DNA from 2 places in the Trichococcus flocculiformis genome. Region 1 is predicted to be linked to the other one. Evidence: riboswitches for the same ligand, from Rfam matches in the RefSeq annotation. Region 1 holds a riboswitch; the other holds the start of a gene.
The links. Region 1 has a riboswitch for FMN ahead of ribD (bifunctional diaminohydroxyphosphoribosylaminopyrimidine deaminase/5-amino-6-(5-phosphoribosylamino)uracil reductase RibD). Riboswitches for the same ligand answer to the same signal wherever they lie in the genome.
Positions count from the first base shown of each region.

Region 2: linked by a shared signal. The riboswitch ahead of ACKPCD_RS08265 (ECF transporter S component) and the one ahead of ribD (bifunctional diaminohydroxyphosphoribosylaminopyrimidine deaminase/5-amino-6-(5-phosphoribosylamino)uracil reductase RibD) in region 1 are both predicted to bind FMN.

Region 1 covers NZ_OY759718.1:383,065-398,296, reverse strand. The annotation lists gene ACKPCD_RS02205 (AEC family transporter) at 1-803, opposite strand, end outside; gene ACKPCD_RS02200 (sigma-54-dependent transcriptional regulator) at 1,030-3,792, shown strand; gene ACKPCD_RS02195 (PTS lactose/cellobiose transporter subunit IIA) at 3,934-4,281, shown strand; gene ACKPCD_RS02190 (PTS sugar transporter subunit IIB) at 4,278-4,589, shown strand; gene ACKPCD_RS02185 (PTS sugar transporter subunit IIC) at 4,603-5,907, shown strand; gene ACKPCD_RS02180 (prolyl oligopeptidase family serine peptidase) at 5,953-7,278, shown strand; gene ACKPCD_RS02175 (nuclear transport factor 2 family protein) at 7,384-7,785, opposite strand; gene ACKPCD_RS02170 (hypothetical protein) at 7,962-8,141, shown strand; gene ACKPCD_RS02165 (hypothetical protein) at 8,148-8,456, opposite strand; gene ACKPCD_RS02160 (type 1 glutamine amidotransferase) at 8,614-9,294, shown strand; gene ACKPCD_RS02155 (HAD family hydrolase) at 9,594-10,247, opposite strand; gene ribH (6,7-dimethyl-8-ribityllumazine synthase) at 10,265-10,726, opposite strand; gene ACKPCD_RS02145 (bifunctional 3,4-dihydroxy-2-butanone-4-phosphate synthase/GTP cyclohydrolase II) at 10,755-11,951, opposite strand; gene ACKPCD_RS02140 (riboflavin synthase) at 11,975-12,628, opposite strand; gene ribD (bifunctional diaminohydroxyphosphoribosylaminopyrimidine deaminase/5-amino-6-(5-phosphoribosylamino)uracil reductase RibD) at 12,652-13,755, opposite strand; FMN riboswitch at 13,954-14,069, opposite strand; gene argF (ornithine carbamoyltransferase) at 14,321-15,232, shown strand, end outside.
Region 2 covers NZ_OY759718.1:1,707,251-1,722,482, forward strand. The annotation lists gene dnaE (DNA polymerase III subunit alpha) at 1-310, shown strand, start outside; gene pfkA (6-phosphofructokinase) at 632-1,594, shown strand; gene pyk (pyruvate kinase) at 1,646-3,403, shown strand; gene ACKPCD_RS08210 (CvfB family protein) at 3,625-4,491, shown strand; gene fur (ferric iron uptake transcriptional regulator) at 4,525-4,980, shown strand; gene xerD (site-specific tyrosine recombinase XerD) at 5,010-5,900, shown strand; gene deoB (phosphopentomutase) at 5,946-7,115, shown strand; gene ACKPCD_RS08230 (purine-nucleoside phosphorylase) at 7,130-7,948, shown strand; gene ACKPCD_RS08235 (GNAT family N-acetyltransferase) at 8,119-8,376, shown strand; gene ACKPCD_RS08240 (segregation/condensation protein A) at 8,373-9,146, shown strand; gene scpB (SMC-Scp complex subunit ScpB) at 9,139-9,759, shown strand; gene ACKPCD_RS08250 (pseudouridine synthase) at 9,794-10,531, shown strand; gene ACKPCD_RS08255 (response regulator transcription factor) at 10,563-11,285, shown strand; gene ACKPCD_RS08260 (sensor histidine kinase) at 11,321-13,081, shown strand; FMN riboswitch at 13,191-13,318, shown strand; gene ACKPCD_RS08265 (ECF transporter S component) at 13,442-14,014, shown strand; gene ACKPCD_RS08270 (ferredoxin) at 14,128-14,364, opposite strand; gene ACKPCD_RS08275 (YpbB family protein) at 14,402-15,232, shown strand, end outside.

The sequences.
Region 1 (15,232 bases):
GTGGAGGCTGCGGGGGTCACGGTGGCCAAGAAGGTGATGAGTAATATTTCCGTGCCGTTATTCACCAAACTAGCGGCATTGCTGAGTTTCAGCAGCAACAGGATGATGGCCGGACAAAGAATCATTCTGAAGAAGGTTACTGCATAAACTTTTTTGCTTGTGAATACGTGTTTCATATCCATACCAGCGACGATCATGCCTGTGATCAGCATGCCCAGCGGTCCGATCATGGAACCGATTGAAGCCAATGTTTCATTGAGGATGGCCGGCAAGCGGCTTCCCGACAACATGGACAGCACGCCAATAAAAATGGCGATCATGTTTACATTGAGAATGATTTTCCGAAAATGAGGTTTCTTTTCTTTTGAGAACATCAATTTGCAGTGCGTCCACAGGAAAATCAATTGAACGGACAGAAATGCCGTGGAATAGATGACCCATTCAGTCCCCAAAACGGCTGTTACAATGGGAATGATCAAATTTCCTGCATTGGAATAGATGATGGACGCAATATCAATTTCCTCAAAATGGAACAGACTACCCGAGATGTGTCCGATTATGAGCAGGAGTATGTGGATGGCAACAGCCGCCACAAAGGCCAGCATCAAGCCTGCTTGGATTTCCGGCTTGAAGTCGACCTGAAAAGCGCTGAGTATCACGGCAGGCATCACTAGATACAACGATAGTTTCGACAAGACGATACTCTCTTCCGTTTTCAGAATTCTCAGTTTTACCAACAGATAACCCAAAATCATGATGAGGAACAGTTGGGCAATTTTCCGAACCAATAAGATACTAATCATGTGCAGTCCTCTCTTGTAGTTAAGAATTTAGAGTTCATTATATCGTATCCGATCAGAAAAGGATTGGGGCAATATGTCCATTTTTACTTTCATCTTTGCCAATTTTCGCCTTAGCACTCAAATAGAGCAAAACAATAGGTCAGATTGAACGTTTTTGTATTCGTCTGTCATAAAAATATGGTACGATTGTTGAAGATGTAAACGCTTTTCTGAGGAGTGATGATTTTTGCAGAGGATCGAGAAAGTGCTTGAGGCACTGGGCATGCTTTATGAAGAGAAGAAGCAGGGGATAACGGCCGAAGAGATTGCCTACAGGTTGCAGAGTGATCGCAGCAATATTTCGCGCGACCTGAACCAGTTGCACAAAGAACAGCGCTGCTACAAAGAGAAGACCAGACCGGTACGCTTTTTTCCATGCACCCACAAGAGGGTACCAAAGACTGGGGTACCGAAGGAAACGCCTAAAATGGTGGACATGGACAAGTTCCTGAAGCGTAATCCGAGCCTGTTCCATCAGATCGAACAAGGGAAGGCTGCCATCCTTTATCCGGGGGACGGCATGCATATGCTCTTGCTGGGCGAGACTGGCGTAGGGAAATCTTTGTTCGCCGATTTGCTGCACAAATACGGCATCCAGTCCGGAAAACTGGCGGAGGCCTCGCCGTTCATCCAGTTCAATTGCGCTGATTATGCCCATAACCCGCAGCTGTTGATGAGCCAACTGTTTGGCCACGTCAAAGGCGCCTACACCGGGGCGGAGACCAACAAGCCGGGACTTCTGGAGAAGGCGAACGGCGGGATTTTGTTTCTGGATGAAATCCACCGGTTACCGATCGAAGGACAGGAGATGCTGTTCACCTATATCGACCGCGGTGTTTTCCGGCGGCTCGGCGAATCCGAAAAAGATCATCATGCCAATGTCCTGATCATCGGCGCGACGACTGAAAAAAAGGATACACTTTTGAAGACATTCATCCGCAGACTGCCGATCATCATCGATCTGCCCAGTTTGAGGGAAAGGTCAATCGAAGAAAGACATCAGTTGTTCGATACATTCGTCCAACAGGAAGTAGATCAGTTGGGGGTGCCGATGTATTTCAGCAAGAATGCGCTGAAAGCTTTTCTGCACTACAAGTGTGAATTGAATATTGGGCAATTCAAAGCAGATATCCGGATCGCTTTCGCGAAAAGCTATGCCCGGTTTTTGGCAGTCAAAGAGGATTATCTGAGAGTCAGCAGTAAAGATTTGCCGGATTATATCCGGGCGGGGCTGCTCAGCAATGCGGCTCACCGCCAGATGTGGTCAAAATACGAAGTTACGAACCGACAGGCGATCCAATATTTGCCATCCACCGCTACCGTTACGGAAGTCAGCGTTCCGAGTGAAAGCACCATCTACCGGGAAATGAACACACGCTATCGGGAATTGGAGCAGAACAAAGCCAGCGCGGAAGAGATCCAAAAAGCGATGGAGCATGATCTGAAGACTTATTTCAAATTGACCGGAGAAAAGGAACAACTTTTTTGCAACAAAGAAAACCTAATCGCACTTGTGCCGGATAACATCATCAAGGAACTGGAGAAAATCCTCCGCCATGTCACCATTAAGACGGGTAAGGTAGTGAGCGACAAGGTTTTCCAGATGATGGCTATTCATATCTACAACCTTGTGAAGCGAAGCCAACAAGACCATGTGCTGAAGAATGACATGCATGAAGCGATCATCGACAAGTATCCGGAGATGTACGGCGTCGCGAAGGAGTGCATGACTATTCTGGAAGCGGATCTTGGTGTGGTTATTCCGGAAGAGGAAGCGAGTTATTTCATCATGTTCCTGATGCACGATGAGATGGATGCGATCGAAAGATTGGCGAAAGTGCAGGTCATTGTGATTGCGCACGGATCGGGGATTGCCTCGGCACTTTGCGACACGGCGAACCAGCTGTTGAACCACGAAGGGGCCATCGGAATCAATGCGCGTTTGGATGAGGAGCCCCAGCAAGTGTTCGAAAGGCTGGTCCGTTACATCAAAAACCATCAGATCACCGATGACATCCTGCTGCTGGTGGACATGGGCAGCCTGACGACTTTTGCGGGGGAATTGGAGAAACTGTTCCCTCTGAAAGCTAAGTCCATTCCGCTCGTGAGCACCATGCATGTCCTCGAAGCCAGCAGAAAAGCGATGATCGGTTGCGGTCTGCGTGAAGTCTACGTCGAAACACTGAAGGTAAATGACTATATGGCCATCTATCAGGACAGGAAGGAAGCGGAACAGGTACAGCAGCCGAAAGTTCGGCCGCAAGCTAATGATTCATTTCATTTCCGACCGTTGGCGATCATTTCGATTTGCCTGACCGGAGAGGGGACAGCCGTAACGATTCGTGACATCATCCGCAAGGAGCTTTCCTTTGATGAGAAGGAGATAACGATTGTGCCGATCAATTTGGTCGGCAAAGAGAGCATTTATGCACGCCTTCAGGAATTAACGAAGGAGTACGAAATCATCTGTGTCATCAGCACCTTTGCGATCAAAACGGAGTATCCGACCTTTGAACTGTATACGGTCATGAACCGGATAGGACTGCAACGGATTCAGGACTGCATCGACGAAATCTATACGTACCGTTCGATTAAGGAAACGATTCTGAAGTATTACGACATGCCTGAAATCGAGGAGTTGCTGTCCAGCATTTATCGCTTCAATGATGAGGTGAACGAAATGATGAGTCCTTCCCTGTTCGTGAGTGATAAAATCGGCCTTTCTTTCCATATCATCGGCATGCTGCGGAAAATCAAGCGCAAAGAACAGATTCCTCATTTTGAAAAAGGGATGGTTTCGTTTCCGCAGGACAAATATATCGTTCCCAAACTCAAGAATCTTTTCCTGGATTATTTCCGGGAGCATCTCGAAATCATCAACGAAGACATGCTGAACCATGTCGCCTATGCTTACTTGGCCCGAAGTGTGTCCTATATAGCGAATAGCTGACACACAACTGCATAAATTCAAAAAATCTGTGTCGTTTTGGCGACACAGATTTTTTTGTTGCACGTGGCAGTGTGCATCATGTGTGTTGGCACGGTTTTTGCATATCTATAAATGAAAGGATAAAGGACAGGAGGGATTCATTTGGAAGACGAGGAGAAAATCATTATGCAGCTGATCATACACGGGGGAGATGCCCGCGCGTACAGCATGAAAGCTATCCAGGCTGCTGAAAAGGGCGAGTTTAAGGAAGCCGGCAAGTTGATGGGGGAGGCAAGGACTGCCTTGAACAAGGCGCATGATCTGCAGACTGCGATTATCCAAGAAGAAATCAGAGGAAAACCGACCAGCACGACACTGCTGATGGTCCACGCACAGGATCATGTGATGAACGCTATGACCGTGAGAGATCTGGCGCAGCACCTGATCCAACTGAGAGAAGAAGTCCATTTGTTGCATACACAAAAAATGAAGCAGGAGGGGATTGCATGACACTTTCAATTATGTTGGCTTGTGCCGGAGGCTTCTCCACCAGCATGTTGGTCGAACGGATGAAAGATGCGGCAAAAGAAAGAGGGATGGAAGTCAACATCGATGCTACGGCGGAAGGGAAAGTGGATAAACTGATCCAGAATGTCGACATTCTCTTGTTGGGACCGCAAGTCGGTTACATGGAAGAGAGCTTTAAAAAGAAGTACAGTAGCCATTCGGTTGCAATCGCAACGATTCCATCGATGGATTACGGTATGATGAACGGCAAAAAAATATTGGCGGATGCTTTGAATTTATTAAACAAATAGGGGGCTGAAAAGAATGGCTGATTTTTCGAATGTGCAAATGAGTTTACAACGTGGTGCGGGTGCGATCCAAAACAACAAATATATCAGTGCCATCACGAATGGACTGATGTCAGCGATGCCGATTACGATCGTGGGTGCCTTGGGAAGTCTCGTGAACAGTTTCCCGGTTCAAGGCTATCAGGATTTTTTGGTCAACACCGGTTTGAAAGCGATTACGGTCATCCCTGCCGAAATTACGACCAACCTTTTGGCAATCTATGTTGTTTATCTGATCGCTGCGAAGTTTGCAGAATCCTATGATATCGACGGTACGCCAGCAGGGATTCTGGCCTTGATGAGCTTCTTGATCGTGACACCGTTCAATTACACAGAAACAAATACATTGGCCTCGCTGCCCGCTACTTGGATGGGTGCACCGGGATTGTTTACAGCTTTTCTTGTCGCATTATTGTCTGCGAAAGTTTATACCATTTTTAAAATTAAAGGTTGGGTCATCAAAATGCCGGATGGTGTGCCGCCGACTGTATCCAAATCATTCTCCGGTCTGGTTCCTGGTTTGGTGCTTGCCGTCATCGCCTTGGCGATCCGTTACATGATGACATTGACTGCCTATGCCGATATCCACTCCTTCATCTTTTCAGTTGTGGCGGCACCTTTGACCAAACTGGGCGGAAGCTTCACGGCACTCTTGGTTGCCATGTTTGCGGCACAGATTCTCTGGTTGGTCGGTGTGCATGGTGCGATGGTTGTCTACAGTGTATTTATGCCGATTTGGACACCGCTTGGTACCGAAAACTTGGCAGCGTATAACGCTGGTCTGGAAATCCCGAATATCGTTTCCGGAAGTATGTTCGGGATGGTCGTATTCATGGGTTCAGGCGCTACCTTAGGGTTGGCGATGGCGATGATGCGGGCAAGATCGGAGCAATACCGTGTACTTGGCAAATTGAGCTTGATACCGAACATCTGCGGCATCAATGAACCGATCATCTTCGGGATGCCGATCATCATGAACTTCACTTTGGCTATCCCATTTATCCTGGTGCCTTTGATCATCGCCGTCACTTCCTATCTGGGCATGCTGACAGGCATCCTGCCTTACCTGCCGGGTATCGCGGTACCATTGGGTGTTCCGGTCATCATCAACGGATTGATGGCAGGTGGCTGGAGATGGGCTATCTATCAAGCGCTTATGATCGCTGTGAGCTATTTCGTCTATCTGCCGTTCTTCAAAGTCATGGACAAAGCCGCATATAAACAAGAAGTGGAAGCACAACAGCAAACGGAAGCAACTGAATTGGACAACGCATTAGTCTGATAGGCTTCAATACAAAAAAACAGATAGATCGGGAGGAAAAAGAATATGATGGGTAGAGTGAAAAAAATGGCTAAAGTAACGGCATTGAGCGCAGTGGTTTTAGGAGGGCTGTTTGCAACGGCCGACCCGGTTTCGGCAAAAGAGTTGAAGACCCAGCCTGCCTCCTATGAAACGGTCATCGAAGTGAAGGACTGGGGCGCCACCGTGACAAAAATCATCGTGGACTTGGGCAGACCGGTTCCGCAAGGTTCCGTGACTGCGGATACATTCAGCGTCCATGTCTCAAGAAGCGACAGCCGTTTGGAACTTTCCTTGCTGGGCGAGGGCATCGTGAATGTCACCAATGCCTACGTGGCCGACAAAGACGGTAATCCAGCCGTTCAGACGGGCAAATATGCTGTGCTGGAAATGGAATACGGTCCAACTTTGGCCCTGAGCTCTGCTTTGAACTATCAGGTCGCTACCGGTCGCAATGATTGGACGACGAATACCTACACCATCACGCAGCAGACGGCTATCGAAACGCCGGCAGGCACCGTATCCGGTCTATTCGTCACCGAGTTTGCCGGTACAACCAAGCAAATCATCGAAGACTTCGAAACCGGCGCATCGACCTTCGGGGACGTCACATTGACTTATGCCGACTACAGCCCAGCAAAGGACAACCAAGAAAATCCACTGATCATCTGGCTGCACGGAGGCGGGGAAGGCGGAACGGATGCGACAATCCCGTTGGCTGCCAACAAAGCGACTGCTTTGGCTACGGATGAGATCCAGTCCTACTTCGATGGGGCCTATGTTTTGGCTCCGCAGACACCGACATATTGGATGGACGGAATCGGCGGAAGAGCGGATGGTTCTTCCAAATACGAAGATGCTTTGATGGCGCTGATCGAGGAGTACGTCGCCAACAATCCGGATGTCGACACCGACCGGATCTATATCGGCGGACCGTCCAACGGTGGCTACATGACGATGCTGATGGCGCGTGATTACCCTGACTACTTTGCTGCCGCTTTCCCTGTCTGCGAAGGTTTGAATGATATTTTGATCTCGGATGCGGACATCCAGAATCTGGCGCAGACTCCAATCTGGTTCACTGCAGCCGCAAACGACATGGTGCTGCCTCCAGCAATCAATACGCTGCCTACCTACGACCGCTTGGTGGCTGCTGATGCAGATGTGTACTTGACCCTGTTTGATAAGGTCGAGGACACTTCCGGTCTGTACACAAATGCGGACGGCACGCCTTATCAATACAATGGCCATTTCTCTTGGGTATATGTCCACAACAACGAAGTATCGACAGTGATCGACGGAACAGAGATTACATTGATGCAATGGCTGTCCGAACAGTCTTTGAACGACTGATTGGTTTGCCGCAACCAGGATAAAATGAACAGCCTCCAGAAGTCCGTAACATGCGGAATTCCGGAGGCTGTTTTTGTGTTGTCGGGAGACGGTAATGACTTGATATCAGTGGGCGGAAAGCGGTTTGTCGGACAATGCCCAGCCTTCTACGACGCGTGCCCCGATCGGTTCAGGATTTTCTTTGAATTTGACGAATTCCATCGTTTTCTGTTCAATCCGTTCACCGGTGCGTTTGTCGATGATATAGACGTTATAGCGGATGGCACCCCATTCACCTTCCACGATCATATTATGGAATTCGCCGAGTTCGATGTCATAGGCCTGGAAAAGTTGCCCCATCATGTCCTTGTACTGCTGCAAAGTCAGGCGGTCGCTGTAGACATTGTAGTGCGCATCCGGCTCATACAAAGTTTCGCACCAATCCAGCCAAGCATCGTACCCATTATTCCAATTTTTGAAGCCTTGCTCAAACCGCTCTCTGATCGCATTCTCGAAATTCTGACTCATTATTTTTCCTCCTTCGATTTGGTCTACTTTTTGTGTTCTGTAAACCTTGGTATGACTATATCAACAGGGGATAAACTGAACGTAAACTTTGAGATGGGGACCAAAAAGTACAAAAATATCCCGAAATATTCGGGCGGATATTGTATGATAATGAAAAAAGCAGGGGAGGGATTGTGATGGCTGAACTGGATCACTTGGTCAAACTGCTCGTGGAGAAGCTGCTGCGTTCATCCAAAAAGCCGGAGCCAAGCGGGAGTGGGACCGATGAGGGAAAAGAATTAGGGCATAAGCCCCTAGAGCGTGTTTCGGAGGGAACTGCTAAAGACGAAACGGACGAAAAAATGCCTGAAGGATGATTTCCTTCAGACATATTGGAGCAGTTCATCATAATAAAGCTTCGTGATCAATTCCCGGTCAGCGGTAGTGGGTTTGTCGATGTAGATGACGTATTCGGCATCCCAAGTGTAGGCGGATGTGCCTTCCAAAAACGGATTTTCTACGGGCGTTTCGGTTTCCAATTCGGCGATGAGGATGGCGATGTAGTCTTCGCTTTCGGTTTCGTCATGGAAGTCGAAGTCATCGCTTGTCTCGATGTAGAGTTTGTAGGCTTTGTCCGGGTGCTCGGCTTTGAATTTTTGGATGATCGCAATTTCTTTGTCCAGGTTTCTCATGGTGCTTGCTCCCTTCGGAAATGGCTTTGGATCAAGTGTTTTCTATAGGTCTATCATAACATTCTCCACCTGCATCTGCACTCAATAACCCGGCGATGGGTGACGGTTGCGGGCTCATATATTATGATGGAATAATCAATTTTAAGGAGGGATCAGCATGGAAATCGCAATTTTACAGCACGTGGATTTTGAAGGGCCGGCGGAGATCGAGAATTGGTGCCGGCAGACCGGAAACGAATATAAGGTATACCGCCTATTTCTGGGGGAAGCTTTGCCGAAAGCGGAGAGAACGGATTTCCTTGTGATATTGGGCGGTCCCATGAGCGTCCTGGATGAACTGCCTTGGCTGGAAGAGGAAAGGCAGTTCATCCGTGTACTCATCAGCCAGGGAAAGCCGGTCTTCGGAGTTTGTCTGGGCGGACAGCAGATCGCCAAAGCTTTGGGGGCTGACATTTTTCAGGGGGAATACCGGGAAGCAGGTTGGCTGCCGATCCGGACGATGAAATCGGAAACGCTAGGCGAACTGCCTGAGGAACTGGTCGTGTTCCATTGGCACGGGGAGCAATTCGGCTTGCCGGAAGGAGCGGAGCGCCTGTTCACAAGCGAAGTCTGTCCGAATCAGGGTTTTATCTATAAAGAAAATGTGATCGGTCTGCAGTTCCATTTCGAATCCACAAAGGAAAGCATCGAAAGCATTCTCCAGAACGATGCGGCCTTCTTGGACGGCACCGCCTATACGCAGACGTCAGCAGAAATTCGGAATTATCCGATACCCGCGAGCAACCGGAAGCTGCTTTATCGCTTGCTGGATCGGTTAAAAGCTACGGTACCGGATTGAACAGCATAAATCCGGCGAGATCGATAAGATGGGGGAATCGGAATTTCCGGTGGAAGTGTGCTTCGTCGGTTGTCCGTCATGCGCTTCCTTGCGAATAGCCGAGGAGTCCCGTTGTGTCGGCTGATGTGCAGTCGCTACTTTGCAAACAGTCAAGGAATCTTCTTTGTGTCGGCTGATATGCAATCATAGTTTTACAAACAGCCGAGGAAGCCTGTTTATGTAGGCTCTTCCATGTTTAGGCACCTCATATCCGGAAGCGCAAAAAGAGGCTGGGACAAAATCCCAGCCTCTTTTGATTGTTAAAGCAAGTCATTCAATTCGCGGATATCGTCTATCAGCACATCCGCCGATTCCAGTTCCCCGGGGAAACCGAAGCCGTAACGGCAGCCCACTGTGCGGACGGGATGATGTTCGGCGACTTCGATGTCCTGGAAACGGTCGCCCACAATCAGGTAGCCGCCAGGGAAAACAGATTCGATCGATTCGAAGATTTCATATTTTGGGATGAAGCTGAAGTCTTCGGTGCAGTACATGCCGTCGAAGTAACGGTCCAAGCCGAAGCTTTCCCGATGGGCTTCCATATAGGCCCGGCTGCAGTTGCTCAAAAATATTAGGCGATAGCCTTTTTCCTTCAATGCCTGCAAGGTTTCCAGAGCGCCTTCGTAAAGAATAGCCTGCCCATTTTGAGCTTTTTCCAGCAGAATCTGCCCGATCATTTTTGAGGCCTTCGATCGGATGTCTTCGTCCAAGTCGGGCATGAAATTTTCCCACATCGCTTTGCTGCTGTAGCCCAGCCACTTCGTGATTTCTGCATCCGCCCAATCCCTGGGAGCAGCGTGGCCGGCTTCAACAAGAAAAGCATAGGCTTGTTTGAAAGCATAGATGTAATTCCGGGTACTGTCATGGATAGTGCCGTCGTAGTCAAGGATGATGGTGTGAACACCTTTGAACATTCGTTTTCCCATAATTTTTATAAATTTTTGAGCAGGTTGGCCATTTCGATGGCAGATACAGCACAATCATAGCCTTTATTGCCCGCTTTCGTACCGGCGCGCTCGATGGCTTGTTCGATCGTGTCGGTTGTCAGGACACCGAAGATGACCGGAACGCCGGTATTCATGGAAGCTGTCGCTACGCCTTTGGACACTTCGGAACAGACGTAATCGAAATGTGCCGTTGCACCCTTGATGACAGCGCCCAAAGTGATGACGGCATCATATTTTCCGGAAGCTGCCATTTTTTGCGCTACCAACGGGATTTCGTATGCGCCTGGTACCCATGCCAAGTCGATGGCATCTTCAGCTACGCCATGGCGTTTCAGGCCGTCCAAAGCGCCGCCCACCAATTTTGAGCCGATGAATTCGTTGAAACGTGCCACCACGATAGCGATTTTTAAATCCTGTGCAATTAATTGTCCTTCGATGATGTTCATTTTGTTTTCCTCCTGTTTGGTTGTTTTTTTATAAATCTAAATAATGCCCCATCTTTTGCTTCTTTGTTTCCATGTAGCGTTGCGTTTCGTCGAAAATTTCCAGCTGGATCGGGATTCGTTCGATGACTTTCAGGCCGTGCTTTTTTAATCCTTCTATTTTAAGCGGGTTATTCGTCAAAAGCCGGATCTCTTTGACGCCCAAATCCTGAAGCATCTCATCAGCCATGTAGTATTCGCGGAGATCGCTGGGGAATCCGAGCATCAGATTGGCGTCAACCGTATCGTAGCCTTGATCCTGCAGCGCATAAGCATGGATTTTATTGACGAGGCCGATGCCGCGACCTTCCTGGCGCAAATAGACCAAAACTCCGCGACCTGCTTCGGCGATCTGCTTCATGGCCGCGTCCAATTGCTGGCCACAGTCGCAGCGTTTCGATCCGAAGACGTCGCCGGTCAAGCATTCGGAATGGACGCGGACCAGAACGGGTTCTTCCGTCGTGACATCGCCCATGACCAAGGCAACGTGATGCTCATCCGCGTCGATTTTGCTCACGTAAGTGTAGATGTCGAACTCACCGTATTTTGTGGGCAGCTTGGCCTGGCCTTCACGTTTGTAGAGCTGCTCGTTCTCTTTGCGATAAGCGATCAGGTCAGCGATCGTGCCGATCTTCAGGTCATGCTCTTTGGCGAAAGTGATCAGTTCGGCTGTGCGCATCATCGTGCCGTCATCGGCCATGATTTCGCAGCAGAGCCCTGCTGGCTTCAGCCCGGCCAGACGCGCCAAGTCGACGGTGGCTTCGGTGTGGCCGTTGCGCGCGAGTACGCCATTGTCCACAGCTTTCAGCGGGAAAATGTGGCCGGGTCTGCGGAAATCTTCGGGCTTGGCGTCATCCTCAACTGCCTTCATGACGGTCAAAGAGCGTTCGAAGGCTGAGATGCCGGTGGTCGTCTCGACATGGTCGATGGCGACGGTGAAGGCTGTCCCATGATTATCGGTGTTGCGGTCCACCATCGGAGTCAGTACCAGTTTTTCGGTGAGTGTCCGATCCATCGGCATGCAGATCAAACCTTTCGCGTAGATGGCCATGAAATTGATGTTTTTCGGCGTCGCGAATTCCGCTGCGCAGATCAGATCGCCTTCATTTTCGCGATCCTCATCATCGACAAGCACGATGATTTTGCCGGCTTTGATGTCCGCGATGATTTCTTCAGATGTATTGAACATGTATGTTTCCCTCCTTATTTCTTTTAGAAAAAGCCGTTCTCTTGCAAGAAAGCTTCAGATAGGTTGCTTTGTTTTGTTTGTGTTTTAGGGCTCAGGCCCAGCAGTTTTTCCACGTATTTTCCGATGATGTCGCACTCCAGATTGACCGTGTCGCCCAATTTCTTCTCGAGCAGGATCGTCTCCGCTCCGGTATGGGGAATGATGGATACCTGGAACGAGCCGCTGTCGACCGTCGCCACAGTCAGACTGACGCCGTCGATGGCGATCGAGCCTTTTTCGATGATGTAGCGGAGCAGTTCGGGGCCGGCTGAGATGGTGATCCAGACGGCATTATCGTCCTTGCGGTATTCCTTGATCGATCCGGTGCCATCGATGTGGCCGCTGACGATGTGCCCGCCCAGGCGGGTATCAAGCTGCAATGCCCGTTCCAGATTGACGCGGCCGCCCATCTGCAGGCCGCCAAGGTTTGAGCGTTGCAGCGTTTCCGGCATGACGTCGGCATCGAAGGCATCCTTATGCAGCTTCGTTACCGTCAGGCAGACGCCGTTGGTGGAGATGCTGTCGCCGATTTTTGTTCCGATCAGCACTTTTTTTCCGCCGATAGTGACGACGGAAGATTTTTGGCTATGACGGATGCCTTTTAAGGTGCCGACTTCTTCGATGATTCCAGTAAACATGAATGTCCTCCCACTTTCCTCTATTATTCGTTCTTGGAAAGGTAGCCTTCCAAGAGGATATCTTCCCCAACGGTGCTGGCCTTCAACTCGATGACGCTGAAAGCTTGGCTCAGCTTCTCGATACCTTCTCCGCCGACAGGTGTTTTTGCCGTTTCCCCGCCGATCAGTTTCGGGGCGATGTAGACTTGCACCTTGTCGACGATGCCTGCTTGCAATGCGGCAAAGTTCAAAGTGGCGCCGCCCTCCAAGAGGATGCTGTCGATGCCGCGCTCTCCGAGAACTTTCATCAGCGCCTTCAGATCGGTCCGGCCATCCTTGGTCGGTACAGTCAAAAGCTCGATGCCGGCTGCTTCGAGCAGTGCGGCTTTATTGCGGTCCGCCCATTCTGTCGTTGCGATAAGAGTCTTGGCCACATCCTGATCTTGGAGCACTTTTGCTTCCAAAGGGATGCGCAAGGTGCTGTCGACGATGATCCGCAGCGGATTTTTTCCTCCCGGAATGCGGGAAGTCAGTTGCGGATCGTCCATGATGACGGTCTGGACACCGACCATGATGCCGGTGAGGGCGCTGCGTAGTTGGTGCACGCGTTCCCTGGCGGCAGGTCCGGTGATCCATTGCGATTCGCCGGTTCGGGTCGCAATCTTTCCGTCCAGGGACATCGCTGCTTTCATGACGACGAAGGGTTCTTTTTTTACGATGTATTTCATGAATATTTCATTCAAACGGCTGCTTTCTTCAGCCAGGACGCCGGTTATTACTTCGATGCCGGCAGCCTGCAGTTTCTTGACGCCGCGTCCGGAAACCAAAGGATTCGGATCCAAAGCCGCGATGACAACTCGACCGATTTTCTTTTCGATGATTTTGTCGGAGCAGGGCGGTGTTTTGCCGAAATGGGAGCAGGGTTCCAGAGTCACATAGATGGTTGCACCGGCCACATCTTCTGTTGCCGAGCGGAACGCGTTCACTTCAGCATGGCCTTCCCCGATTTTTTCGTGGTAGCCGGACCCGATGATGCGTCCGTCCTTGACGATGATGGCGCCGACCATCGGATTCGGGGCAACGGCACCGCGGCCTTTCTCGGCAAGTCCCAGCGCCATTTGCATAAAGTATGTATCCTTATCTTGCATCTTTGTGTGCCTCCCATTTCCAAAATAAAAAGCCCTGAACATTTCTGCTTCAGGGCTCGACAAAGGAAGGCCAGCTAAATAAGGCCAAAAAATCCCTGGGTATACACTACACCCAGGGATTGACATTCCGATTCATGAACGAATGGCGAACAAGTGTTATTTGCATGGCAAATAAACGTATGCCCACTCGAAAATGGTTTCTGTCTTCTCTCATCCAGACTCTGACTGTCGGCTTCGGAATTTAACCGAATCTGCCTTAACGGCTCGTGGGCTTTACCACCGGTAGGGATTTTCACCCGTCCCTGAAGACTATTCAATTAAGTTGTCTCTAGGATAATCCCAATCCGTATCATTGTCAAATAAAAATTTTTGCAAACAAATGTTCCGTAGTGGAAGAGTGTCTCCTGCTGCCCGTATTTGGTCGGATTATAACCGTTAGATTAAAATAAGGTTTGTAATCCATTAGAATTGGGTATAAAATGAGTCCAATAATAGTTGCATCATGACTCGGAAATGATCGTTCGCAAGAGCGACAGTGAGAATAACATTAAAAGGGGATGGCGGAATTTTGGAACAAGTATTTCAAGGAAGAAGCTTATTGGCGGAAAAAGATTTCACTCGGGAAGAATTGGAGTATCTGATTGATTTTTCGGCGCATTTGAAGGATCTGAAGAAACGAAATATTCCGCACCGTTATCTGGAAGGCAAAAACATTGCCCTTTTGTTCGAAAAAGCCTCCACTCGTACTAGAGCTGCTTTTACAGTGGCTGCCATCGATCTTGGGGCGCATCCGGAATATCTCGGGAAAAATGACATTCAATTGGGCAAAAAGGAATCCGTTGAAGATACCGCTAAAGTACTCGGCAGCATGTTCGATGGTATCGAGTTCCGTGGCTTTAGCCAAAAAACAGTCGAAGATCTTGCGAAATATGCCGGTGTACCGGTATGGAACGGCTTGACGGATGAGTGGCATCCGACCCAAATGATCGCCGATTTCCTGACGGTCAAAGAGCATTTCGGAAAATTAGCCGGACTTAAATTGGTCTATGTCGGGGACGGACGCAACAATGTCGCCAACAGCCTGTTGGTTACCGGCGCTATCCTCGGTGTGCATGTCACGATCTGCGCGCCGGAATCGCTGTTCCCGAACGAGGAATTGGTTGAGATGGCCCAGAAATTCGCTGAAAAGAGCGGCAGCAAAATCGAAATCACGGCCGATGTGGCCAAAGGCGTAAAAGCCGCCGATGTCCTTTACACCGATGTATGGGTATCGATGGGTGAAGAGGATAAATTCGAAGAGCGTATCGAATTGTTGACTCCTTACCAGATCAATATGGAGATGATTGAGAAGACCGGCAACGACGACGTGATCCTGTTGCACTGTCTGCCGGCTTTCCATGATACAAAAACGCAATACGGCCAGGAAATCGCGGATACATTCGGCATGCGCGAGATGGAAGTGACCGATGCGGCCTTC
Region 2 (15,232 bases), 1.3 Mb from region 1:
GTCGAAACAAGCCGACAAAACGAATTTTTTGGTCACGCACATCTGGGATGCCGAAGCTTATCAGGAAATGATGGGTCAAAAAAAGGAAAATGTCTTCATCCGTTTGACGGCGGAAAACAACAAGCCTGAATTGTTCAATAAAATGTATCAGGTGCTGGGGAATCAGCGAGGAGATCATCCTGTTATCCTTTACAATGAAATTACCAAACAAACAATGCGTTTATCAGCAGAAAATTGGGTCGCTATTTCTATTGGATTGCTTGAATCACTGAAGGCTGTTTTTGGAAACGAAAATGTAGCTGTCAAATGAAAATAAAAAGTTGATATCCGTACATTGTTTTCATAAAAGCATAAGCTGCCAAAACGGCTAATCCGTTTTGGATGGATGCATCTGCATCGGATTAGCCGAATACGGGCGGTAGTAATAACAATTTGCCTAAATGTGGCGATATTCCGCACAAGAAGCCATTATTTTTCATTGTTTCTTTTTTAACAATCAAAAAAACGTGAAATTAAAAGACATTTTCATAAAAAGATGATAAGATAGTGAAGGACAAATTCAAAAAATATTTAACGCATGATTTTTTTTGGAAATTGAGAGTTTTTAACTTTATTGATGAGGTGAAGTCTAATGAAACGTATTGCAGTATTAACAAGTGGTGGAGATGCACCAGGAATGAATGCCGCTATTCGTGCCGTTGTGCGCAAAGGCATTTATGACGGTTTGGAAGTATATGGCATCAATTATGGTTATGCAGGTATGGTAGCCGGAGATTTCCGTCGTCTGACGATTGATGATGTCGGAGACACAATCAGCCGTGGGGGTACAATTTTATATTCTGCCCGCTATCCGGAGTTCGCAAAACTTGAAGGACAGCTTAAAGGGATCGAGCAGTTGAAGAAATTCGGCATCGATGGCCTGATCGTAATCGGTGGGGATGGATCTTACCGTGGAGGAGCAGCGCTTACTAAATTAGGGTTCCCGACAATCGGTATCCCAGGAACAATCGACAATGATATTCCGGGTACTGATTACACACTTGGTTTTGATACTGCTATCAATACAGTATTGGAATCTGTGGACAAAATCAGAGATACCGCAACAAGCCATATCCGTACATTCGTTGTTGAAGTAATGGGCAGAAACGCCGGAGACATCGCTTTATGGACCGGTATCGGCAGTGGCGCGGAATCCATCGTCATTCCCGAAAAAGAATTCACAATGGAAGAAGTAGTTGCTGAAATCCAGGAAGGCAGAGCGCGCGGCAAAAAACATACAATCATCATGTTGGCTGAAGGCGTAATGTCAGGGAATGAATTTGCAGAGAAACTTTCCGAATTCGAAGAATTCCACACACGTGTCACTGTTCTGGGCCACGTGCAACGCGGAGGATCCCCTTCAGCGAAAGACCGTGTACTGGGAAGCCTTTTCGGTTACAACGCCGTTAAAATGCTGGAAGAAGGCAAAGGTGGAATCTGCGTAGGCGTCAAGGGTGATGAAGTTGTTTTCAATGATATCATCGATACGCTTGAGAACCAAAAACACTTGCCATTGTTGTCACTTTACCAAATCAACAAAGAAATTTCTTTCTAACGAAAAGTTTACTTACGTTTTACAAAATATAAAATGAGGTGCTTATTTTCTATGAAAAAGACAAAAATTGTATGTACAATCGGACCTGCCAGTGAATCTGTAGAAACACTCGTCAAGTTAATCAATGCCGGTATGAATGTTGCCCGCTTAAATTTCTCGCACGGGGATTTTGAAGAACATGGTGCCCGTATCGTCAATATTCGCGAAGCTTCAAAAATCACAGGTAAAATGTGCGCTATCCTTTTGGATACAAAAGGTCCTGAAATCCGTACAAACAACATGAAAGACGGTATCGTGTCATTGATCGCCGGCGAAACAGTTAGAATCTCCATGACAGAAGTTGAGGGTACAAAAGATAAATTCTCAATCACTTACCCAGAATTGATCAACGATGTTGTTGTCGGAAACCATATTTTATTGGATGACGGCTTGATCGACCTTGAAGTGACTGAAATCGACAGAGAGAACAATGAAATTGTTACTTTGATCAAAAACTCAGGCATTCTGAAAAACAAAAAAGGTGTCAATCTTCCAGGAATCAAAACGAATTTCCCGGGAATTACACAAAAAGATACGGAAGATATTATCTTCGGAATCGAAAATGACGTCGACTTTATCGCAGCGAGCTTCGTGCGTCGCGCGAGCGATGTATTGGCTATCACTGAAATTTTGGAAAAACACAATGCAACCCACATCCAAATCATCCCTAAAATCGAGAACCAAGAAGGTCTTGATAACATCGATGAAATCTTGAAAGTTTCTCAAGGTCTGATGGTTGCCCGTGGTGACTTAGGAGTAGAAATCCCTACGGAAGAAGTTCCTATCGCACAAAAAATGTTGATCAAAAAATGTAACGCTTTAGGCAAACCAGTCATTACAGCAACTCAAATGCTGGATTCCATGCAACGCAACCCACGTCCTACACGTGCTGAAGCAGGGGACGTTGCCAACGCAATCTTTGACGGTACTGATGCAGTTATGCTATCCGGAGAAACAGCTGCTGGGGATTACCCGGTTGAAGCCGTTACGACAATGGCTACAATCGCTATCCGTACGGAAGAAGCGATCGTTGGACAAGATGCATTTGCTTTGAAAGCATACAGCAACACAGATATGGCTGAAGCAATCGGTCAATCGGTTGGACATACAGCCCGCAACCTCAACATCCAAACAATCGTTGCCGCTACTGAATCTGGACATACAGCGCGCATGATCTCTAAATACCGTCCGAAATCACACATCGTTGCAGTCACTTTCTCGGAGCGTCAAAGACGTGGATTGGCACTTTCATGGGGTGTGTATCCATTCGTAACCGAAAAACCTGATTCAACTGATGAAATGATGGAATTGGCTGCAAAAGTTGCCAAAGAAGAAAAATTCGCTAAAGAAGGCGACTTGATCATCATCACTGCCGGCGTACCAGTAGGCGAACGCGGAACAACAAACTTGATGAAGATCCAATTGATCGGAACCAAATTGACTTCCGGCCAAGGTATCGGCGACAAATCTGTCATCGGAAAAGCTGTTGTAGCTCTTTCAGCTGAGGAAGCAATCGCTAAAGCTACAGAAGATTGCATCTTGGTGTTGAAGAACTCCGATAAAGACTATACACCTGCATTTGAAAAAGCTGCAGCAGTAATCGTTGAAGCTGGCGGCTTGACAAGTCATGCTGCTGTTGTTGGTATCGCAAATGGAATTCCGGTAATCGTAGGAGCAGAAAATGTGACTGCATTAGTGCAAGACAACGAATTGATCACAATCGATTCTCGTCGTGGCATCATCTACCGCGGTGCAACTACTACCATCTAAGCTGAACTAAATTAGAGAGCATCTTTGGGTCTGGGACGAGAGTCTCGGACCCATTTGCTTTGTTTGAATCCTATCTTCCTGATGATTCCATCGGCAAATAGGAAAATATGCTCAAATATAACAAATATGTCAAGCGCGGGATAACGACACTTTGGAAATCATTTTGTGATATGATAAAATGGAAGAAATACAGCGACGGAAGGACCGTCTGGAGGAGAATTATGAGTAAAGTATTAGGTACAATCATTACGGGTGTGATCGTGGACGAGAACGAAAAGAGTGTCTTCGTTCAGAAGGACGGCATCACTTACAGATTGGATAAAGATGAATCGGAAACAGCATTGCAATTGGGGGACACTGTTAAAGGTTTCGTATACGAGGGCATGAACAAGCAACTTCGCATGACCTTAAAAGAACCAGCTAGCCAAGTAGGAAAATACGGCTGGGGAACAGTTGTGGCAGTCCGGAAAGATTTGGGCGTGTTTGTGGATATCGGCCTTGACGACAAAGAAATTGTGGTTTCTTTGGATAACTTGCCCGACATCAAAGCGCTATGGCCAAAAAAAGGAGATCGATTACTGATTGCCTTAGAGCAAGACAGCAAAGACCGTCTTTGGGGAATCATTGCTGATGAACCGGTATTCCGTTCCATTTCCCGTACTCCGGGTGAGGAATTGAAAAATAAGGACGTCACCGGAACCGTCTTCCGTTTGAAATTAGTAGGAACGTTCATCCTGACGGATGATCATTACATCGGATTCATTCACCCATCCGAGCGGGAGATTGAACCGCGCTTGGGCGAAGTCGTCAGCGGTCGGGTTGTCGGAATCAGTCAACACGGCATGCTGAATCTGTCCTTGAAACCGCGTGCTCACGAAGCAATCAGTGAGGATGCAGCCATGATTCTGGTGTTGTTGGAGCAGAGCCCAACGCATAGCTTGTCTTATTGGGACAAGAGTGATCCAGAAGCAATCAAAGAATACTTTGGTATCAGCAAAGCGCAGTTCAAAAGGGCTTTGGGCCATTTGTTGAAAGCCAGACTGATCATCCAAGAAGACGGACACACTAAATTAATCAAAAAGGATTAGGTCTTCAGCCTGTCCTTAAAGGAGCCGACAGCAGTGACGGAATTGTCATTAAATACCATCAAAAAACAATTGCAAGAGGCAGGATTCAAGCTCACTCCGCAACGAGAAGCGACTGTCAGCGTGCTGCTGGAAAAGGAAAAAGAGCATCTCAGTGCGGAGGAAATTTTCCTGCTGTTGCGGCTTAAGCATCCCGACATTGGCCTTGCCACGGTCTATCGGACTTTGGAAATCTTGACGGAGCTGAACATCACCTACAAAGTTGTGTTTGAAGACGGGTTATCTCGCTACGATTTAAGAAGGACCAGCAATGAACATTTCCATCATCACCTTTTGTGCATAGAATGCGGCAATATCGAGGAAATACACGAAGATTTGTTGGGTGAGGTCGAAAAGGATGTCGAAGCGCGCTATCAATTCGTGGTTAAGGATCATCGTTTGACTTTTCATGGCATCTGCCGGGATTGCCAACAAAAAATGAGGAATAAATAGACTCAAAAAGATGAAATGGGTTAAAGGTTATGGAAGAAGAAATTAATGCATACGGGCGTTATTTAAGGATTGAGCGAGGTCTTTCGGATAACACGATCACCAGTTACCAACGAGACCTCAGAAAATATAGCCATTTTTTGGAAAAGAATGAGATTCATGCATTCGGAGATGTCACCAAGCCGGATGTACTTTTGTATCTTCAATTCTTGAATGAAGAAAAATTGGCCACAGCCTCAATCGGGAGAATGATCACGAGTCTCCGGAAATTCCATCAATACTTGAAGCAAGAGGGATTAATCGAAAACGATCCGATGGTCACCATCCAATTACCGAAAAAACAGCAAAAATTGCCGAAAGTGCTCTCGATGGATGAAATCGAACGTTTGATGGCTGCTCCGGATGTCAAAACAGTCTTAGGCTTGAGGGATCGTGCCATATTGGAACTGTTGTATGCCACCGGTCTTCGTGTCAGTGAACTCATCCACATTACGATGAGTGAAATCCATCTGGATATCGGGTTCATCCAAACAATCGGGAAGGGCGATAAAGAAAGAATTGTTCCGTTGGGGGAGGAAGCCGCCTTCTGGATTTCGGAATATTTGTCGGACAGTCGACCAGCTTTGGCTCACGGAAGGAAAGAGAAGGCTTATTTGTTCCTGAATTTCCACGGCAACGGATTCACACGACAAGGAATCTGGAAAAATCTAAAACAAACCGTGCGGGATGCCGGCATCAATAAAAATGTATCTCCGCACATGTTGCGCCATTCTTTTGCAACACATATACTGGAAAACGGAGCCGACCTGAGGATTGTGCAGGAACTATTGGGGCATGCTGACATTTCTACTACCCAGATTTATACGCACATTACGACAGAGAGAATGGCAGAAATTTATCAAAAATATCATCCTCGTGCTTGAAGTTTACTTGCTCAAGGAAGCTGAGGATCCGGGAGGAATAAAATCATGAAATTTAATCGCATCCATTTGATCGTTTTGGATTCAGTCGGCATAGGGGAAGCGCCGGATGCCGATAAGTTCGGCGATGTTGGATCGGATACGCTTGGACATATCGCAGCAGTCGCTGGGCTGGAAATTCCTAATCTGGAAACATTGGGATTGGGAAACATACGCGAACTCAGCGGCGTAAAGTCTGACAGCGCGTCACTTGGCTACTATACAAAACTCGAGGAGGAGTCCGTCGGTAAAGACACCATGACAGGCCACTGGGAAATCATGGGACTGAACATCCAGTCTCCATTCCGCGTTTTTCCTGAAGGTTTTCCGCAAGAATTAATCCAGAAAATCGAATCTCACACAGGCCGGAGAATTATCGGAAACAAACCGGCCAGCGGGACCGAAATTCTGGATGAGTTTGGTGAGCACCAAATGAAGACCGGCGATCTGATCGTCTACACATCAGCGGATCCGGTGTTGCAGATTGCCGCCCACGAAGACATCATTCCGCTTGAGGAATTGTATGCAATCTGCGAATATGTCAGAGAGATTACATTAGAGGATCCCTACATGATCGGAAGGATCATCGCCAGACCGTATATCGGAACTCCCGGACATTTTACCCGCACAAGCAATCGACACGATTACGCCTTGGATCCGTTCGGGAAAACAACGCTGGATTACTTGAAAGAATCGGGTTATGATGTCATTGCCATCGGTAAAATCAATGATATCTACAACGGCCAAGGCATAACGGAATATGTCCGTACGAAAAGTAATATGGACGGCGTGGACCAGTTGCTGAAAGTCATGGAAAAAGATTTTCGGGGTTTGAGTTTCCTGAATCTTGTCGACTTTGATGCGCTCTTCGGACACCGCAGAGACGTGAATGGTTACGCTAAGGCAATCGAAGACTTTGATGGGCGTATCCCTGAAATAGTGACTGCTTTAGCGGATGATGATTTGCTGTTGATCACCGCAGATCATGGTAACGATCCAACATTCCCAGGGACAGACCATACGCGCGAATATGTTCCATTGTTGGCTTATTCGAAAAAAATGGCGGGTCGCGGCAAGATGAATCAAGGCAAATTTGCGGATATCGGAGCGACCGTATCCGATAATTTTCAGGTGGCCGCTACTCAAAATGGCCGTAGTTTTTTGGATGAATTGAACTAGTGAGGTGTGTGGATATGACAAATAATCAAAATAATATACGAATAGCCGCCAAATTTTTAGAAGAAAAAGGTTTATTGGAACCTGAATTCGGTTTAATTTTGGGTTCAGGCTTAGGCGAGTTGGCCGAAGAAATCACAGATGCAATTGCGATTCCTTATGAAGAAATTCCTTATTTTCCGATTTCGACAGTTGAAGGGCACAAAGGCCAACTTGTTTATGGAAATCTGAGCGGGAAAAAAGTCATCGCGATGCAGGGGCGCTTCCATTTCTATGAGGGGTACGGGCTCGAAGCAGTTACTTTTCCGATAAGGGTAATGAAGCAACTGGGCGTTCACTCGTTGGCGCTGACAAATGCCGCAGGTGGCATCAGTTATGCCTTTACACCAGGAGATCTGATGCTGATCACGGATCACATCAATCTGACGGGCCAAAACCCCTTAATCGGACCGAATGACCCCGAGCAAGGACCGCGTTTCACAGACATGAGCCAAGCCTATGATGCCGAATATCAAGCGAAAATAAAACAAGTCGCTTCGCAGATGGGATTGGATTTGAAGGAAGGTGTTTACCTCGGACTGACAGGTCCGACTTATGAAACACCAGCAGAAATCCGGATGTGCCGTGTACTCGGGGCAGACGCTGTCGGTATGTCCACCGTGCCGGAAGCCATTGTGGCTCGTCATGCAGGTTTGCGCATTTTCGGTATTTCCTGTATAACTAATTTAGCTTCAGGCATGCAAGCAACCCTGAATCATGAAGAAGTCGTCGAAACGACCACCCGAGTCAAAGAAACATTCAAAACATTATTGAAGAATACGTTGACTGCTCTGTAACAAACGGGTAAATACAAAGTGAGAAGGAGATCGAAGTGTTCATTTCTTATAATCAATCATATGAAAAAATAGCTATGGGACTACTTTCTTATGTAACAGATCTAAAAAATGTGGCGAGGCTGAAGCCAGAAATGGAAAGCTACATCGAAAATGTTGATAGGAAGCTCTTCTTGTGGAAAGATGAAGTGACTGATAATATTGTTGCTCTGATAGGTGTGGAAATAAGCGAGGCAATGGTGCTCGTCCGTCATATTGCCGTTTCCCCTTCATTTCGTAGTGAAGGGATTGTTCATCGGCTGTTGGATGGACTGCAACAACACTACCCTACAAGCACAATCAATGGCACGCTGGAAACCGCGCCGTTCATCGCCAAGTGGAACCAGAAACAACTGAACCGAAGTGATGAGGAATCGAGTGGATCATTGTGAGCGAACAAAATGAACTCACCCTCATATTGCCGGATTTTGAGGGACCATTGGATCTCCTCCTGCACTTAATCAAAGAGCTCAAAGTTGATATTTTTGATATTCCGATTACGGAAGTGACTTTTCAATATTTGCGTTACTTAGACACGATGCAGGAGATGAAATTAGATATCGCCGGCGATTATTTGTTGATGGCTGCGACATTGTTGGAAATTAAAAGCCGTATGTTGCTTCCGAAAAAAGAAGTGACTTTCGAAGAGGAATTTTACGAAGAGGGTGAAGATCCAAGGGAAAGCCTGATCCAACAATTGGTGGAATACAAGCAATTTCAGGAAGCCGCCAAAGCGCTTAAAACGATGGAAGAGGAGCGCGGCTTATATTTCACGAAGCCCGCAACAGACCTGGAGGAGCTTCAACAAGCGATTCCGCTTGCCCCGGGCGAAGTTTCAGCTGCAGACCTTATCGCTGCACTTCAGAAAATGTATCAGAAATTGCAAAAAAAGAAGCCGCTGCAGGCCAGAATGGAGCAGGAACAATATACGGTGGATCAGACGATGACTTGGATCATGGAGAAGTTGGACAACCTGCCGCATGATTCTGACCAGAGGCTGCCCTTTACGGATTTCTTTGAAGTGCAGACCAAAGCGCAGATCGTGAATACATTTTTGGCGATGCTGGAATTGGTCAAAGAAAGAAAAATCAATTTTTCGCAGGAAAGCACCTATGGAGAAATTTATATATTACGTAATATGGGAGTTTTAGCAAATGAATAAAAAAGGGGCACTGGAGAGTCTGCTGTTTGTGGCAGGGGATGATGGCTTGAGTATGGATGAGATCACCTCTTTATTGGAGACCACCCCATTGGAAGCTCAAAATCTGTTGACCGAAATGCGGGCGAGTCATAACGACAACATCCATTCCGGTTTGACGCTCATTGAAACCCGCAAAAGATACCAACTCGCCACAAAAAGAGAGTATGCGGAACTCATCAAAATGTACGCTGTTTCGCCATTCGCGACCCACTTATCGCAAGCTGCCCTGGAGACGCTGGCGATCATCGCATACAAGCAACCCTTGACGCGGATGGAAATCGATCAGATCCGCGGCGTGCAGTCAGCAGGACTGGTCCAAAGGTTGTTGCTGAGAGGCTTGATAAAGGAAATCGGACGTTCCGAAACACCGGGAAGACCGATCATTTACGGAACGACCGACTATTTCATGAATTATTTCGGACTGACCACAATTGATGATCTGCCGAATGTGGATGAATTATTCCAAATGCAGGATAATGAATCTTTTGATCTTTTTGATTTTCCTATTGATGAAAATCAAGATAGCCAACTTGCTTTTTTCAAAGCAGATTCCGTCATACCGGAACAAGAATGACCGACAAAAACAAATAAGAATAATAGGTGAATAAATGGAAAGATTACAAAAAGTTATTGCTCATGCAGGAATAGCATCAAGACGAAAAGCCGAAGAACTGATCACTTCTGGTGCAGTCAGCGTAAACGGGAACAAGGTGACAGAATTAGGGGTCAAAGTTTCAAAAAATGACAGGGTCGAAGTGAACGGCATGCCAATCTATCGAGAGCAGCCTGTTTACTACTTGTTCTACAAACCCAAGAATACTCTCTCATCCGTGAAAGATGATAAGGATCGGACTGTTGTTACCGATTTCTTCGATGTTAAGGAGCGGATTTATCCCATCGGAAGATTGGACTATGATACAACTGGACTGCTTCTTTTGACCAATGACGGTGAGTTTGCGAACCTGTTGACTCATCCGAAATACCACATCGACAAAACTTACGTCGCTAAAGTTGGTTCTATCCCTACGCGCTCTGATCTGAACAAATTGGAGAACGGGGTACTGATCGACGGGAAAAAAACATCTAAAGCGCGGGCTAAGTTGATTTCGGCCAATTCCCAAAAAAATACAGCAATCGTTGAATTGACCATTCATGAAGGTTGGAATCATCAAGTAAAAAAAATGTTTGAAAAAATCGGTTGCCCTGTCGAAAAACTGAAAAGGGAGTCATTTGGATTCCTTACCCTCGGTGATCTAAAACCTGGGCAACACAGAGAGCTGAAGGCGTTCGAAATAGAGAAGCTTAAGAATATGGCTCTTGCCAACGAAAAGGCATCAAAAAGGTAGTTTTCTTACACAACGGGAGAGGATGATCACGATGACAAATTCCAGCGGGAAAATATTGATTGTGGATGACGAAGAGCGCATCCGAAGACTGCTGAAACTCTATCTGGAAAAGGATGGCTACGAAACAGCCGAAGCAGAGGATGGTACAACTGCGGTGGAAATGATCCTGAATAACCATTACGATTTGGTTTTATTGGATATCATGCTTCCTGGGATGACTGGCATTGAAGTAGCGAAAGTTGTCCGTAAGGAAAAAGAAATACCGATCATGATGATCACTGCCCGCGGCGAAGAAAACAATCGCGTAGAAGGTTTTTTGTCCGGAGCGGATGATTACATTGTGAAGCCGTTCAGCCCAAGGGAAGTCATGCTGCGCGTCGCTGCCATCCTGAAGCGGACCAAGCCTTCAGAATCGGAATCGAGCACAATCGAATACCCAATGCTGAAGATTTTTCCTGATGCCAGAAAAGTTTTGGTAGACGAAGTGGCCATCAATTTGACTCCAAAAGAATTTGAGTTGCTACTTTATCTTTCAAAGTCCCCGGAAAAAATTTTCACGAGGGAAGTTCTTTTGAAAGAAGTCTGGAAATACGAATTTTTCGGCGATCTACGTACGGTGGATACGCACGTCAAGCGGTTGCGCGAGAAACTGTTGAAGCAATCTAAACCTGTTTCGAAAATGATAGTCACCGTTTGGGGGATGGGTTATAAATTCTCTCCGAATGATGACCATGCGGCAAACGATGCACAATGAGAAGGACGAGCATATTCCTCAAATCATGGGTCCTTTTGACTTTTTTGACTGTAACCATCATGACTTTGATGTATATCGGCCACGCAATCATCAGTGTGAACTCAATCGAAGATACCTATAATAAACTACTGCAGGAAAAGATTACCGCATATAAGGACTCGATCATGTCCGATCCTGAAGGTTATCTCACGCAAGCCAGTGCTGGGCAATCGTTTGATCCCGAAATGTCCTATTACATCAAAATAGCAGATCAGAGCCGTTTCGTCATACAAAACCCGGAACTGGAAGGGCAGTCCGAATTGCTTCTGGAGAATATTTTAATGAATGATCAAATTCTGGATGCAATCGACAGTAACGTAGATGATTTCAGCAGAATCACCATCAAAGACGAGGAAAACAATCCTTTACTTCTGATGGTTTTTGTTCATAAATTTGAGCTGCAGGGACAATCCGGAATGCTCGTCATCGGTTATGATTTAGATGAATTTCAGACCTACCAACTGAACGCAAAAAGTATCACGCTACTGCTGTTGACCGTATATTTGATGGGGACAATCATCTATTATCAGCACCTGATCCGGAATGTTGCTGAGCCGTTGGGGATTATGACGGATATCGCCTTCAAATACTCACGGAATGATTTTTCTAAGCGGATTACGTTCGAATCTTATGACGAGATTTCTGGTTTAGGAACTGCCATGAACAAGTTGGGAAAGACCCTTCAGGCTACGATGCTGATGAACAGGGAAGAACGCGAACTGTTGAATCATCTGTTTGACTCGTTGCCTTCTGGAATCCTCTACTTTGACCAGAATTTCCAATTGAAATTAGTTAACGGACCAGGGCAAGATTTTCTGGATTTTTGGCGAAGAGTTGACCCGGATGCCGAGGCTAAAGCGATGCCGCATCAGTTCAAAGAAATGGTGCAGTACGCTTTCAAAACAACAGCCGGATCGGAAGCGGATCTCAGTTGGTCACAGCGGCATTATAACGTCAAGGTGACACCGGTTATCCAAGCAGATCTGCAAAAAACCACTGGGGTGCTGATCGTGCTGCAGGATGTGACGAATGAAAGGCAATTGGATATTATCCGCGGAGATTTCATCACGAATGTATCCCACGACTTGCGGACACCTTTGCAGATGATCAAAGGCTACAGCGAAGCCATTATCGACAATATCGCTGAAAGCAATGACGAAAAGATAGAAATGGCTCAAATCATTTTGGATGAAACGACCGAAATGAACAAGATGGTGAACAATCTTCTGGATCTATCACGTATGCAAGCGGGTTATGTTGATCTGAACAGGCAGAATGTCGATCTCGCGGATTTCTTCGATCATTTGGCAAGTAGGTTCGAGAACAGTTTTAAAGAAGCCGCTATCCAATTCACTTATGAGCTTGCAGATGGCATCAAAACTTATGCTTTCGACGAAGAGAAAATGAATCAAGTATTTTACAATCTGATCGATAATGCGGTACGATATTCGGCCGAAATCGGCAAACGCAGGCAAAAATTCATACATATCACAATCCGCATGGATGATGTGTTGGACAACGTCATCTTTGAAGTCAGCGATAACGGGATCGGTATCCAAGCGGAAAGTCTGCCGTTCATTTTCGAGCGATTTTACAAAAATGATAAATCTCGGACATATTCGAAGCAAAAAGGGACTGGCATCGGACTTTCAATCGTGAAAACAATTGTGGAAGCGCATGATGGAGAAATTGAGGTCCATAGTGAGCCCGGTGTAGGGACGACTTTCTTGGTGCGGCTTCCATTCCACGCTGTTTGAGAAGAGTGGCCGGATAATACTCTCAAAAAAAACATCTCGAAACCGTAATAACGTGCTTGACAAGCGCTCTTGCATCGCTTATAGTTTATGTATAACAAATATAAATATGATTCGTCTTCAGGGCAGGGTGAAATTCCCGACCGGTGGTGAAAGTCCACGACCTCGCAGTGTTACATTGCGGGCTGAACTGGTGTAATTCCAGTACCGACAGTACAGTCTGGATGGGAGAAGATGGGGTTTCTTTGAATTGCAATTTCAAAGGCTCTATTTTTATGTGTCCATTTGAGGATGATAAGAATAGGGTCTTTTCTATTTGGAGAAACCCATCTCTGAGACAGTCAACAGGGAGGATTCATTAACATGCAACAAAACAAAACAAAAAGATTGGTCGGTATTTCACTATTTGGGGCATTGGCATTTGTGCTGATGTTCATCGCTTTTCCGGTAATTCCAGCATTTTCGTATCTGAAGATCGACTTCAGCGACTTACCGATTCTGCTTTCATTTTTCCTTTACGGTCCAGCCGGCGGAATCATCTCCGCTGTCATCCGATCTATTTTGCACTACCTTCAAACAGGCGGGGATATGGGCTATCCAATCGGGGACTTCGCAAGTCTGTTGGCGACGCTCTCTTACACTTTGCCTGTCTACTACCTATTGAATAAAGCTAAAACAAAAACAGCCGTTATTATGGCGCTATTGACAGGCACCTTGGTGTTGACGGTTGTCTTATCAATAGCCAATTGGTTCATCATCACTCCTTTATATATGTATCTTTTGAACTTTGAGACGGGATCCGTCAAAGAATTAGTATTGGCTGGTATTTTGCCGTTCAATATCATCAAAGGACTTGTCGTAAGTGCGGTCATCCTTTTGGTGATGCCGAAGTTGAAACCTTGGTTGGCGCATAATAAAGTTCCGTTTGCCCAGTAAGAATTTGCGGTTTATGATTTTGCTTTTCCAAGAAAAAGAGGCTGCATCCGAATCAGTGATGATTCCGGGTGCAGCCTCTTTTCGATTATCCCTGTAGCAAAGAGAGTTCAGAATCACTGTTCTGTTGCAGGGAAAGGTGATTCTGAACGCAAGATGGCACCGGTTGGGCATTTGCGATAGGCAGCCAGAAACGCTTCGAAGCGTTCGGCAGGTATCGGAGCATTTCCCGCATTCGCATCCATTTTCGTAAAAGCTATCCCTTCGGAAGTGTAGTCGAAGAGATCCGGTGAAATTATTTGGCAAAGTCCACAAGCGATGCAGTTATCCTGATTTACTTTGGTATAATACATACAGTAACCTTCTTTACAAAAATTTGGTGGTGATGATATGAAAGATTTGACATACATAGAGTATCTTTTTTTGGATTGTATTTCAACCGGGCGCCCCATCAAGGAAGCGACTCTTTTTTATACCCTGATCGGCAAACGGACCGTGTCCACCATGCTCCAGTGCCGCCAATATGATCTGGAAGCCTATTTCACTGTCATGCCGGGCATGAAACCGACAGCCTTGAAAAAGGGTCTCGAGCGTTTGGTTTCGGATGGACTGATCAGCGGAAACGAGGGCGAGGGCTTTCTGCTCAGCGAAGCAGGAAGCGCGAAGAAAGCTGAGTTTTTCAGCCGTCACGCGCATTTTTCTTTAGGAAGCCAACTGGAATTTGCCCTCGTTCAGAGTGTTTTGCGTCGTCGGATGCTGTTTCTGATCCAAGTCCTTTCCGAAATGCTGCACAAAAATAAACATTACTATCCCGTTGAGCGGGAAGCGAAGGAGCAGCTGTGGATGAAGCGCTTGTTGACGCAGCAGGCCGGAGATAAAGCCGCTTTTGCAAGCGCTTATGGGGAAGAATGGCGTAGCTATTTGTCACGGCTGCCTGAAAGGGATGCCGGGCTCTTTGTGCTGCAATTTGAAGGCGCTGACCACTTGAGGAAAACGACCGGTCAAATGGCTGGACTGTTATCGTTCGAGGAAGCCGAAGTGAAAATACTGCTGCACCAAAATTGGCTGAGGTTGTACGGCACTTTGGAAAAAGAACCGGAAAATTTTCCTGTCCTTGCTTCTGTCATGCAGATGACGATAAAGGAAAACGGCTTGGCTTCCGCCAGCGCCGAAACGACCATGGGATATTTCATGCACGGGCATGGCATGGCGGAAATCATT